3 regions of the Nitratireductor sp. L15S-10 genome follow, and region 1 is predicted to be linked to each of the others. Evidence: riboswitches for the same ligand, from Rfam matches in the RefSeq annotation. Region 1 holds a riboswitch; each other region holds the start of a gene.
The links. A riboswitch is a leader RNA that binds a small molecule or an ion and turns the genes downstream of it on or off. The one in region 1 is predicted to bind cobalamin.
Positions count from the first base shown of each region.

Region 1 (4,186 bases):
ATCCGGGTGGGCGGCGATCACCTGCTCCAGTGGAAAGGGGGCTACGCCAATGACACCCATGTCGGCGGCAAGATTGGCAAAGCCGGCAGCCTGTATAACGGAATCGGCCAGCGTGCCGCGTCCAGAGGCGATGCCGTTCTGGTCATAGGCAATCATGGTAGGGTCTTTGCCGCATTGGCCGGCGGCGATTGTTTCGAGTTCACGCGTGAAATCGTCTGCGATGGCTTGCGCCCTCTTTTCCTGCCCGATGAGCGCCCCCATCCGCCGCACTTCACCAGGAATGGTCTCAAGGGTCTGCGCGAAGGAAAATTCTTCGACATGAAAGCCCAGCCGTTTCAGCAACGCGGTGGTGTTGTGTAGTGAGTAGGTGCCGGTGACCACCAGGTCGGGATTTTCAAGAAACACCTCTTCGGCAAGCCCGTGATTGACCGGGTAGGCCTGCGCTTCTTCATGCAGCATTGAGAGGCTCGGCTCGCGCGAAAGGAAGGAGACGGAGACGAGCTGATCCGGCCCGGCCAGCGTCATGGCAAGCTGGTCAGTGCACAGATTGAGCGACATGACGCGTTTCGGCGCGGCCGAAACCGGCGCGACAAGAAGCGCGCCGGCCAGAAGAGCAAGGCCGGAAAGGCAGGGGAGGCGTTTCCGGCGCCCCAGCATCAGGGAGCGAACTTTGCACGGAAGCCGGCGAAAACGCCGAAGCCGGGTGTGTTGTAGCCCTGAACGACTTCGTACTTCTGATCGAGAAGGTTCTCGCCACGCAAATAGAGCTCCGTATTCTCGTTCGGCTTGTAGGCGACCCTGGCGTTCAGAAGAATATAATCATCAAGGTTTGAGCGTGGGCCGTCGACATAACCGTCCACCGTGTCGAGGGCGATTTTCGCTGTCGCGCTGATTTCCCAGCGATCGGCAGGACGCAGTGTCGCGCCAAGAGCGATGTCGTGTTTCGGGATGCGCACTTCCCGCAGTCCATCCGTCTGGGTGGCCTTCGTGTAGGTATAGGCACCGCGCAGGTCGAGCCAGTCGGTTGCCGCATAGGCAAAAGACGCCTCCACGCCGCGTGTCTTGACCTCGCCATTCGTCTGAATGTTCTGATAGGTGACCGGGTGGTAGCCGATGTAATCCTCGACATCGATCATGAAGAAGGTAACATCGGTGACGAGCCTGTTATCCAGAAAGCGCTGTTCAACGCCGATATCGAAGCCGAGGCTCGTTTCAGGCTTCAGTTCGGTATTGCCATAGAACGGAGCGTAGAGTTCGTAGAGACTCGGCGCGCGATAGCCCGTTCCGACCGAGGAGTGGAAACGTGTTCCGGTGCTGGCGAACTCATAGGATCCGGTGGCGCGCCAGGATGTGTGTCCACCGAAGGTGCTGTGTTCGTCATGGCGGACGCCGGCTGTCAAAGTCAGCGCATCAAATGGGCTGTAGATCGCGTCGATCCAGCCGCCGCCCATTGAAACGCTCTTATCGACATTTGCCGTAACGGCCGTTTGACGCTCCCAGTCTGCGCCGAAATTGATCGTCAGCTCGGGAGAAATTTCCAGAGAGCCCAGATAATCCAGCTTGTAGCGCAAACCGTCAAAGGTTGAGGTGGAGCCAGAGCCGCTTGTGCTCTCGCGGGCGGTGTCGGACATCTGTACCGACAACGTGTTGTTCAATTGACCGTCAAACAGGGAGAATTCGGCGCCCACGCGCCCGGCCGCCTGCCGAAATGTCCCGTTCGCCGGGCTGTCGGCGACTGGAAAGCCATCATCCGTCTCAGTCGAGCCGTTTAACAGAAGGCCGCTGGCGAAAACTGCAAGATCGCCGCTGGTTTCGTATCGGCCGCTGAATGTCCCTGTCAGATTGGTGTATCCATCATCTTCCACACCAGATGATGCCATCGAGAAACCATCGGTGGTGAATCCAGACAGGGAAATGCCGAATTCGCCCTGGTCGAAACCGCCCGTCAGTGAGTAGTTTCCAAAGCCTGTTTTTCGGGATCCACCTTCGACATGAACGCTGTGCTCGATACCCTGCGGAATGCCTCCGAGCGTTGTGAGATTGACCACGCCGGCAATCGCATCGGAGCCGTAGAGTGTGCTCTGTGAGCCTTTCAGAACCTCGATCCGCCCAATGTTGTCGGCGAGAAGGTGACCGTAGGCTGCCTGCACGGTAGGGCCAGTAACTTCTGATATGTCGATGCCCTCGAAGAGGGTTTTAACATACTGCCCGCGCAGGCCGCGCATGATCAGCGTGGTCGTGTTTCCGGGCCCGCCATTCGGGGAGAGATTCAGGCCCGGCAGTTGGTTGAGGTAATCCTGCACCAGAGGCAGAGACTGCTCCTCGATCTCCTCGCGCTCGATAACCTGCACCGTGGAGCCCACTTTGGAGGCCTCCGTTGGGGTGCGGCTGGGGGTGATGACCAGTGTGTCGAGCTCGAAGTCTTCAGCCTGCGTGGTGAGCGTGGAGAAGCCCAGTATCAGCGCTGATGCACTGAACAGGAAAGAGGTTCGGTGTCGGCTTGAAAGCATGCATTTCCTCCAGCGAGCAACATTTTCTGATTTGCTGGAGAGCGACAGACGCCAAAGTTCGGTCTCCCCGCCAGCGATGACAATCGCCACCACTGCGAGAACCACAGCCCCGGAAGCGTCCCGCATCCGGTCGGTGACGGCCTGAGGCAGGTTTCCTGGCTCGCGCTTCGTCGGTGGTCTCGCCTTCCCGGGTCTTGCACCCAGTGGCATCAGAGGCACCTCAGCGCTCACAGTTGCGGGAGCAGCCACGGCTGCGGTTCATAAAAATGACCGTTCCGTGTTCCCTTTTCTCCGGCGGGTGAACACCCTGCCAGAGCACCTCAAGCGAACCGAAACCGCTTAGCAACTGGCAGAGACAGCGTCAATCAGCAGGCAGGGGCGGATCCGGGACAGCGTGCTTCCCGAAGTCAAGATTTGTCAGGATTAAATCGTACCTATTGTTGCGAAATCGGCTCTTCGTGTAATTTTTGCGGCAATACTGTCGCAAATCCGTCATTGAGATTGTCGAAAAAGTTGCAGAATTTGCCTCTCGAACCCCGGGGAATTTTGACATCGGGGGCGGGATGGGAAATGCTAATGGCGAACCGAAAACGGCAGATAATGGGAGTGCGTCGATGACGTTTTTCAAGAGCAATGGCGAGAAGGTGCCGGCCCGCGTCGCCGATATGGCGAATGAGGCACGTGCCGGCAGAATGGACCGGCGTGAGTTTCTTGCGCTCGCAAGCGCGCTCGGCGCATCGACGGCAGCAGCTTACGGTATGCTCGGCCTGGCAGCCCCCAGACATGCAATGGCTCAGGAGCCGAAAAAGGGCGGCATACTGCGCGTCGCCATGTTCATCAAGGACCCGAAAGATCCGCGCACGGCCGACTGGTCGGAAATCGCCAACGCCATGCGCCAGACGCTCGAGCCGCTGGTGAAGTACACCCGCGATTTCACCTTTGAGGGCAAGCTTCTCGAAAGCTGGGAAGTCAACGACGATGCAACCGAGTACATCCTTCACGTGCGTCCGGGCGTTACCTGGAACAATGGCGACGCCTTCACCGCCGATGACGTGATCTACAACTTCAACCGCTGGTGCGACCAGACCGTGGAGGGCAACTCCATGCCGGCCCGCATGGCTTCCCTCGTTGATTCTGAGACCAAAAAGGCGCGCGAGGGGGCCATCGAAAAGGTCGATGACATGACGGTGAAGCTGAACCTGTCGGCACCTGATATTTCCATCATTCCCGGCATGTCGGACTATCCGGCACTTATCGTTCACCCAAGCTTCGACGAAACGGGCCGCGATTTCGTCGCCAATCCCATTGGCACCGGTCCCTTCGAGCTCGTGTCCTACGAGGTTGGCAACCGAGTGGAACTCAAGAAGCGGGCGGATGGCAAGTGGTGGGGCGGCGAAGCCTATCTCGATGGCATTGAGTTCATCGATTACGGCACGGACCCCTCCGCGACCGTCAGTGCCTTTGAATCCGGAGAAATCCACACCAATTACGAAACGACTGCCGATTTCGTGGATATTATGGACTCTCTGGGGCTGGTGAAATCGGAGGTCACCACGGCAACAACGATCGTGGCGCGCACCAATGTCGACAATGCGCCCTATGACGACGAGAAGGTGCGCCGCGCCCTGCAGCGTGCCGTCGACAACACGACGGTTCTGGCGCTCGGCTACAACAAT
Region 1 is NZ_CP120674.1:1,540,562-1,544,747, forward strand. Features, by position in the region: gene P2W41_RS07390 (ABC transporter substrate-binding protein) at 1-657, opposite strand, end outside; gene P2W41_RS07395 (TonB-dependent receptor plug domain-containing protein) at 657-2,510, opposite strand; cobalamin riboswitch at 2,638-2,848, opposite strand; gene P2W41_RS07400 (ABC transporter substrate-binding protein) at 3,125-4,186, shown strand, end outside.

Region 2 (4,186 bases), 1.5 Mb from region 1:
GGCGATGTTTTTGCATCCCCTTCGGTGGATGCGGTTCTTGCAGGAATTCTTGCCGTGACGGGCCCGGCGGGCTGCCTCGTGATCGTAAAGAATTATACCGGTGACAGGCTCAATTTCGGTCTGGCTGTCGAGCGCGCCCGTGCTTTCGGGCACAAGGTGTCCATGGTCATTGTCGATGACGACATTGCCCTGCCGGATCTGCCGCAGGCGCGCGGTCTTGCCGGCACTCTGTTTGTGCACAAGATTGCCGGCGCTCTGGCCGAAGAAGGAGCCGATCTCGATGCTGTGACGCAGGCAGCGGAACGCGTGATTGCGGGTGCAGAGAGCATAGGCATGTCGCTTGACACCTGCCGGGTGCCCGGTGCCGCGAAGGAAGACCGTATTCCCGACGGGATGGCCGAGCTGGGACTGGGCATTCATGGCGAGGCAGGTGTCGAGCAGGTCAGGTTCGATAACGCGAGGGTGGCGGTTGATGCAATGTGCCAAAAACTCTCTTCTGTCATGACCGGGGATCGATATGTGGTGCTGTTGAACAACCTCGGTGGAACCTCCGCGCTGGAAATGGGGGTTCTGGCACATGAGGTGGCGCGCTCTTCGATCGGTGGCAAGCTGGAAGCGATGGTCGGGCCGGCGGCCATGATGACCTCCCTCGATATGCGGGGCTTCTCCATCTCGGTTCTGCCCGCGACCAAAGAGAATATGCGCCTGCTTGGCGCCTCGGCGGAGATATCCGCCTGGCCGGGGGTCCGTGGCTTGTCCGACGTTGCGGTGGTGCCGCTTCCCGACGGGTTGAAACCGATAAAGCCACTGCCATCCGAGCATGCCCCGACACGCGCATTTCTCACCAGATGCTGCAATGTGCTCATTGAAGCCGAGGCGAAGTTGAACGCGCTCGATGCCAAGACCGGCGATGGCGATACGGGCTCGACATTGGCCGGTGCTGCCCGCGCTCTTCTGGATCGAATAGATCAATTGCCGTTGTCCGATCATACGCAGCTTTTGCGCGCACTGGGTCAGGAACTCAGCCAGACCATGGGCGGTTCATCGGGCGTGTTGCTGGCGATCTTCTTTGCGGCAGCGGGTGATGCTGCCTCCAGCGGCGAGCCGATGGGGGCCGCGCTGAAAACCGGGCTTGCGCGCATGCAGGAAATTGGTGGTGCAGGGCCGGGTGACCGCACCATGGTGGATGCGCTGGCACCTGCCCTTGAAGCCCTGCAGAACGGCCTTCCCGCTGCCGCTGAGGCAGCCCGTGCCGGGGCGCAGGAAACGGCCACGATGGCGCAGGCGCGCGCTGGTCGGTCTGCCTATATCAACGCCCAGCAACTGGAGGGAAATGTCGATCCGGGTGCGGAGGCTGTCGCTATATTGTTTGAGCAACTCGCTCGAGAATAGTACTGGCTCAGTGGCTGCCCGAATTGGATTCTGGGTGGCTCTGGTTATGGCAGTGACGATGTGCGCAATCGCGTTTATGAAAGCGTAGGTCAGTTCGGCTGTCAGCACTCAAGCAGCCTGGTTACCGGTGTGAACAAGACGATTGGCCATTCAGCCGGGGATATCCAGGCCCGCTTTAATCCAGTGTTCCCTGTTGTTTCTATGACATAACGCAGATCCCGCCTGCGCCTGCTGACAATGTACGGTCGGAAAATCCGCATCATCCCGAAGGTCGAGTGTGTTGCGCTGCGTGCGCTTCGCCGGTAGGGTCGCTTTCGCATGCGGTTCCGCATCCTGCGGATGAAAAGGGAACCCGGTGCGATTTCCTTGCGGAATCAATCCCGGGGCTGCCCTCGCAACTGTAAGCGGCAAGTTCTTTCCAATGCCACTGGCCAGAGCCGGGAAGGCGGAGCGAACGTCCGAGCCGCGAGCCAGGAGACCTGCCTCATGCATTGACCATGAACGCCGGACGAGGTGCGCCGGCAGGAGGATCAGAATGCATGCAGGCACAGCCTTGCCGGCGATAAAGCGGCATTTCGTGTTCGAATTGACTCGATATGTTATATCATTTCATATAAGCATTTCAGGATTTCGTCGTCTGGTTCTGGCAGGTGTCCTGAATGCGCATTGATCTGGCTGGTTTTGCTCGGGAAGGGGTGTTGGGCGATCACTGCGATCTTATGCGCCTCGTGGAACGCGCCGATACGCTTGGCTTCGACGGTATCTGGTTCAATGAATTCCACTTTTCCCGCGATACGCTGCCCTATCCATCCACGCTTCTGCTGGGGGCGGATATCCTGGCGCGGACCGAGCGTCTGCGATTTGGAACGTCGATCCTCGTTCTGCCGCTCTATCATCCGCTCCTTCTGGCGGAGCAGATTGCACAGCTGGATTTTCAGAGTGGCGGCCGGGTCGATGTGGGCATCGGACGAGGCACGGACCCATCGACCTTCAGCGCGCTGGGGGTCGCGCCGGGCGAGGTGCATCTGCGTTTCCGCGAAGCGCTGAAGATCATGATCGAGGCGTGGACAATGCCGCATTGCTCCGCCGATGCCGGCCCGTGGAAGTTCTCCAATGTCGCTGTGGGGCCGCGACCGGTGCAGCAGCCGCATCCACCCATCTATGTTGCGGGGGTTTCCGAAGAAACGGTCGACATCGCTGCGCGAAACGGGTTCCCGCTGCTCCTCAGCCTCGAGCCGAACGAGGCGCGGCAATTGCCCGTGTTCGATGCGGCGCTGAATCGGCATGGCACCACCCGCGCCGCGCTGACCGCATCGTCGCTTTCACGCTACGTGGTGATCGCGCCGACCCGGGCGGAAGCGGAGAGGTGTGTCGACGCGCTTCTTGAAAAGCTGAACACCCGTCGCGCCGAACGCGCGTTGGCGCGCGGAGTGGCACCGCCACAGCCGCGCAGCCGCGCTGCGATGGTGGCGGATTTCACCATCTCGGGTACGCCGGAGGACTGCCATGCACAACTGTGCGCCCTTTCTGCACGCACGGGATCGCAGAGCATACGCTGTCTGTTCAGCGCCAATGGCCTTATTGCCAACGATGTGGCGCTCAGGGGCATGGAGCTCTTCGCCACAGAAGTACTCTCCGCTTTCCGGCAGCAACCCTCTTCTCCACCCCCATTCGAAAACGCCGTCAACAAGCCGGCTATCCAAGGAGTGATTTCATGATCCGTTCTCGCGGCTTTTCCGCGTTTGTTTTGGCAGGCATTTTCCTTGCATCAACATCTGTGTTCGCGGGCGAGCCCGGGTTTCCCCATACGGATGAGAACTGCGGGGTCACCACAGTCTATGAAGTGCCGCCGGCACGAGCCGTGACACTCAGCAACAACGCGACGGAGCTGATGCTGGCGCTGGGTCTGGAAGACCGAATGGCGGGCACCTCCTACATGGCGAACCTGAAGATCAGCCCACAGTATGAGGAGGCCTATAAAAAGGTCCCGGTGCTTTCGCCACTCGTTGCCACCACTGAGCAGCTTATCGAGGTCGAAGCCGATTTCGTCTATGCCGGCTATCCCGACGGGTTCAGCGAGAGCCGTCACACGCGCGACCAGCTGCACGATCTGGGCATGAAAACGCGGCTGAATACCGAGGGTTGCAATCTCGGCAGGTTTGGCTTCGATGAGCTCTACGCGGAGATCCGCTCTGTTGCAGCCATATTCGGTGTGCGTGAGCGCGGCGAAGCGCTGATTGCTGATATGGAAATGCGCCTCGCTGCAGTAGCAGAACAGCTGGAAGACGTAGAGGTTACGCCGGTCTTCATCTTCAATGGTGGCGAAGCCGCGCCTCGTGCAGTGCTTGGCAACACCATGCTGTCGCACGTCGTGTCGCGAGCCGGCGGCGAGAACATCTTCGGCGATGTCGCGAACCGCTATGGCCAGGTCTCGTGGGAACAGATTGCCGAGCGCATGCCTGAATACATAGTGGTCTATTATTCCGGCACTGCCGGCGGCCAGGTGGTGGGAGACCCGGCCGGGGAACTGGGCGAAGGGCGCATTGAGATCCTGAAAGCCAACCCGACCATCAGGGAGGTACCAGGCATTGCCAGGGAAAGATTCGTGACAATCGACTCCGTTTGGGGGCAGCCGGGGCCGAGTTCCATCGACGCGGTAGAAAAACTGGCGCGTGCTTTCCACCCCGATCGGATGGGCCATTAGCAGACCGGACGGAACCGAAAAATGCATGCGCCCGTCGCGAAACAAAACCAGCCTGAGAGCCACGAAGCGCTGCTGACAGTGCTTCGGTCA
Region 2 is NZ_CP120674.1:50,681-54,866, reverse strand. Features, by position in the region: gene P2W41_RS00240 (dihydroxyacetone kinase subunit DhaK) at 1-1,392, shown strand, start outside; cobalamin riboswitch at 1,697-1,894, shown strand; gene P2W41_RS00235 (LLM class flavin-dependent oxidoreductase) at 2,052-3,110, shown strand; gene P2W41_RS00230 (ABC transporter substrate-binding protein) at 3,107-4,096, shown strand; gene P2W41_RS00225 (FecCD family ABC transporter permease) at 4,118-4,186, shown strand, end outside.
Region 2: another riboswitch for cobalamin. It lies ahead of P2W41_RS00235 (LLM class flavin-dependent oxidoreductase); the one in region 1 lies ahead of P2W41_RS07395 (TonB-dependent receptor plug domain-containing protein).

Region 3 (4,186 bases), on a different replicon from region 1:
AAGCAGGGCGTCCTAAAACTCGATCCCCTTTTGCGCTTTCACGCCAGCGGCGAAATGATGCTTCACCTGCCCCATTTCGGTGACGAGATCGGCGGCTTCGGTCAATAGCGGCTTGGCGTTGCGTCCGGTCACGACCACATGAAGGCCCTCGCGCCGCCCGGTCAGCGCGGTCACCACGCGTTCAAGATCGAGATAGTCGTAGCGCAGGGCGATGTTCAGCTCGTCGAGAACGACCAGACCGATGGTCGGGTCGGCCATCAGTTCCTCGGCCTTTCCCCAGGCCCGCTCGGCGGCGGCGATATCGCGCTCGAGATCCTGCGTTTCCCAGGTGAAGCCTTCGCCCATCGTGTGCCAGGAGACCTGATCGCCGAAGGCTGAGAAGGCATCCTTCTCGCCGCAGTGCCAGGCACCCTTGATGAACTGCACGACACCCACGCGGCGGCCATGGCCCAGCATGCGCAACGCAAGACCGAATGCGGCAGTGGATTTGCCCTTGCCCGGCCCCGTATTGACGATCAGAAGCCCCTTCTCGACCGTCTTGTCGCGCACTTCGGCGTCTTGGACCGCCTTGCGCTTTTCCATCTTCGCCTTGTGGCGCTCGGCTTCGTTTGCGTCGATCTCTCGCATGTCACTTCACTTTCATGGGCAGGCCGGCAACCACCAGCGTGACGCTGTCGGCAGCGGCGGCGATCTTCTGGTTCAGGAACCCCGCTTCGTCGCGGAAGCGGCGTGCCAGCGCATTGTCGGGCACGATGCCGAAGCCGACCTCGTTGGAGACGAGAACCGTAGTCCCCTCCCTTGCAGCGAGTGCCGACAGAAGCGCCTCGGCGGCGGGTTTCAGCTCATGGTCGTTCAGCATCAGATTGCTGAGCCACAGGGTGAGGCAATCGACCAGAACCGTTTCACTGGCCGGCAATTTTTCAAGCACGCCCGGCAGGTCGAGCGGGGCGTCGTGTGTCTGCCACGCCCCCGCCACCGCCCCCTCGCGCCCTGCACGGTGAATGGCGATGCGCTCGCGCATCTCGTCATCGAAGGCCTGCGCCGTGGCGATGTAATGCCAGGGCGCCGGTGTGGCCTCGATCAGCCTCTCGGCATGGCGGCTCTTGCCGGAGCGCGCGCCGCCCAGAACGAAATGAAGGGATCGCATCGCTATTTTGCCGGCTCAGCCGACAAGATGCCCCGCAAGGAAGGTCACGCCAACGCCGAGGATCGCTGCACCGGCAAGCCGGGGCTGCATGGCCTCGATGGCCCAGCCGCGCGACTGGACCAGCAAATAGACACCAAGCGCGATGGCGCTCTGGATGGCGGCGAGACCGGCGAGATAGGCAATCAGCGGTGTCTCTTCGCTGCCGACAATGGCCTCGCCGAAGGCATAGCCATGAAACACGCCGACCACCAGAAACAGCGCGAAGACAAGCATGTGGTTTTCCAACGCCCGGCCACGGGCCAGAAGCCAGCCGCCGGCAAGAACGCTTGCCGCAATGATGATTTCCGCCGCCGGAAGATTGAGCAGCATCAGGTGCAGACCGACGCCGATCAGCGAACCGGCGACGAACAGAAGCGGCGCGAAAAGGCTCATGCCGGCGACAGCGGCAATGAGGCCGGCGGCGACGATAAAGGCGAGATGGTCAAGCCCGATCACCGGATGGGCGAGCCCCGAAACCAGTCCCTCAAAAAGGGTTGTGGGTGTCTCTCCGTCCATGGCGTGATGGGCCCTGGCGCTGGTTGCAAAGAGCGATGCGAAAACGAATGCGGAAAAAATGCGTGCGATACGCGCGGTCATGTCCGGTCCTTTCCCCTCCACCCGAGGGATACGGTGTTTCTTTCATGCTGTCGGCAGGTTTCCTGGCTCACGGGTCGCAGCGTTTTCCAGCCTTCCCAAGGCAAAAAGCCTCAGTGGCGATCAGGAAAATGCTCACCGCTTACAGTTGCGGGGGCAGCCATGGCCTTGGCGCATTTTGCGCCGCACCATGTTCCCTCTGGTCCGCTTGCGCGGAACCGACAGCGGCCCGACCATACAGGAACAGCCTCTCCCGGCAAACGCTTTCTTCACGCATTGACAGATGCGCCGGGCGAGCCATAAATGCGAGGCAGACGGTCCTCTTCCCTCAAGGGAGGAGGCTAAGAGGGAATGCGGTGCGGGCCTTGCCCAATGCCGCAGCTGTCCCCGCAACTGTAAGCGGAGAGCGCACCTGACACGCCACTGGGGCAACGCCCTGGGAAGGCTGGAGAGCGCAGCGACCCGTGAGCCAGGAAACCTGCCGTCTGAAAATGAAATCCTGACCGCCTGGCGGGTGTCCCGGGCAAGGAGTGTGCATTGTGATTGCCGATTGCGCCGCTCAGCGCCTTCTCTCTGCCATTCATGGCGACCTTGCCCAAACGCGACCTGAAACGGCTTGCGTGCCCCTCACCCGCATCCCCGCATTCACTACACTCCGTCTGAAGGATACCCCATGACCACGAGCTTCAATCGTGTGCCCTGCACCGTCGTGACCGGCTTTCTCGGTGCCGGCAAGACAACGCTCATCCGCAATGTGCTGGAAAACACCAGGGGCAAGCGGCTTGCCATCATCGTCAACGAATTCGGCGATGCGGGCGTCGATGGCGAGGTGCTGAAAAGCTGCGGGCTCGACACCTGCCCGGAGGAGAACGTTCTGGAACTGGCCAATGGCTGTATCTGCTGCACCGTGGCCGACGATTTCGTGCCGGCACTCGACCAGATCCTCGCCCGCGAGCCAAAGGTGGATCACATCCTGATCGAGACCTCGGGGCTGGCGCTGCCCAAGCCGCTGGTGCAGGCTTTTCAGTGGCCGGCCATCAAGAACCGCGTCACCGTCGACGGTGTGATTGCCGTGGTCGACGGGCCGGCGCTGGCCAATGGTCAGGTGGCGAACGACATGGATGCGCTCGCCGCGCAGCGCGCCGCTGATGATTCGCTCGACCATGACGATCCCGTGGAAGAGGTGTTCGATGATCAGGTGGCCTGCGCCGATCTGATCGTCTTGTCCAAGAGCGACCTTCTGGACGCGGAAGGCAACGAGCGCGCCCGCGCCCGCATCGAAAGCCATCTGTCGCGCAATGTGCAGATCGTGCCGAGCGCTCATGGCAAGGTGGACCCGGCGCTGTTGCTCGGTCTCGGGCTCGCGGTGGAAGACGACATCGAAAACCGCAAGACGCATCACGACGATCCGCATGACCACGAGCATGACGATTTCGACACATTCGTTGTCGATCTGCCGCCGGTCCTGCGGCCTGAGGATCTGGAAGCGCGCGTCAACGCGGCGGTGGGGACCGGCGAGGTTCTGCGCCTCAAGGGCTTTGCGCATGTGAAAGGCAAGCCCATGCGCCTGCAGGTGCAGGCGGTCGGCCCGCGCGTCTCGCACCACTATGACCGCCCGTGGAAGGCCGGCGAAGCCGCGGAAACGCGGCTCGTCGTGATCGGCCTCAAGGGCATCGACCGCGCGCGCATCGAAAGCCTTCTCTCGGCGTGATCCGATGCACATCCTCGCCACCACCACCGCCTCACTCGACGATCTGATCGAGCCTGTCGATCTGCAACAATCGCCGGCGGATATGGTGGCGCTGTCGTTCACCGACAGCGATCTGGCGGGGATCGCCTCTGCATGGCAGGCCGGGCGCGAGGCCCTGCCCTCGCTGCGCCTTGCCGCGCTGCGCGATCTCAGACACCCCATGTCGGTCGATCTGTGGGTCGACAACACGGCAGCGCATGCCCGCACCATTCTGGTGCGGGTTCTGGGGGGCTATGAGTGGTGGCGCTATGGCTGCGACCGGCTTTCCGCGCTGGCCCGGCAAAAGGGCATTGCGCTGGCATTGCTGCCCGGCGAATGCCATCAGGACGACCCGCGCCTTGCCGAGCGCTCCACTGTTTCGCCGGAAGCGCGCGCGGCGCTGCTCGCCTGCTTCCGCGAGGGCGGGCCGGACAATATGCGCGCGCTGACCATGCAGATGGCGCGCCTTGCGGGGCGGGAGATCGACACGCCGGAAGCCGAACCGGTGGCCAAAGCCGGCTTCTATGCGCCGGGCCATGGCATTGTGGAGGCCGGTTTTTTCGCCACGCTGCCCGGCAGGGCAATCGTTCCGATCCTCTTTTATCGCTCCATGCTGCTTGCCAGCGATGTCGCGCCCATCGACGCGCTGGTGGAGGCGCTTGAGGAACAGGGTCTTT
Region 3 is NZ_CP120676.1:196,964-201,149, forward strand. Features, by position in the region: gene cobO (cob(I)yrinic acid a,c-diamide adenosyltransferase) at 13-627, opposite strand; gene cobU (bifunctional adenosylcobinamide kinase/adenosylcobinamide-phosphate guanylyltransferase) at 629-1,147, opposite strand; gene P2W41_RS20290 (HupE/UreJ family protein) at 1,163-1,783, opposite strand; cobalamin riboswitch at 1,818-2,018, opposite strand; cobalamin riboswitch at 2,079-2,281, shown strand; gene cobW (cobalamin biosynthesis protein CobW) at 2,454-3,491, shown strand; gene cobN (cobaltochelatase subunit CobN) at 3,496-4,186, shown strand, end outside.
Region 3: another riboswitch for cobalamin. It lies ahead of P2W41_RS20290 (HupE/UreJ family protein); the one in region 1 lies ahead of P2W41_RS07395 (TonB-dependent receptor plug domain-containing protein).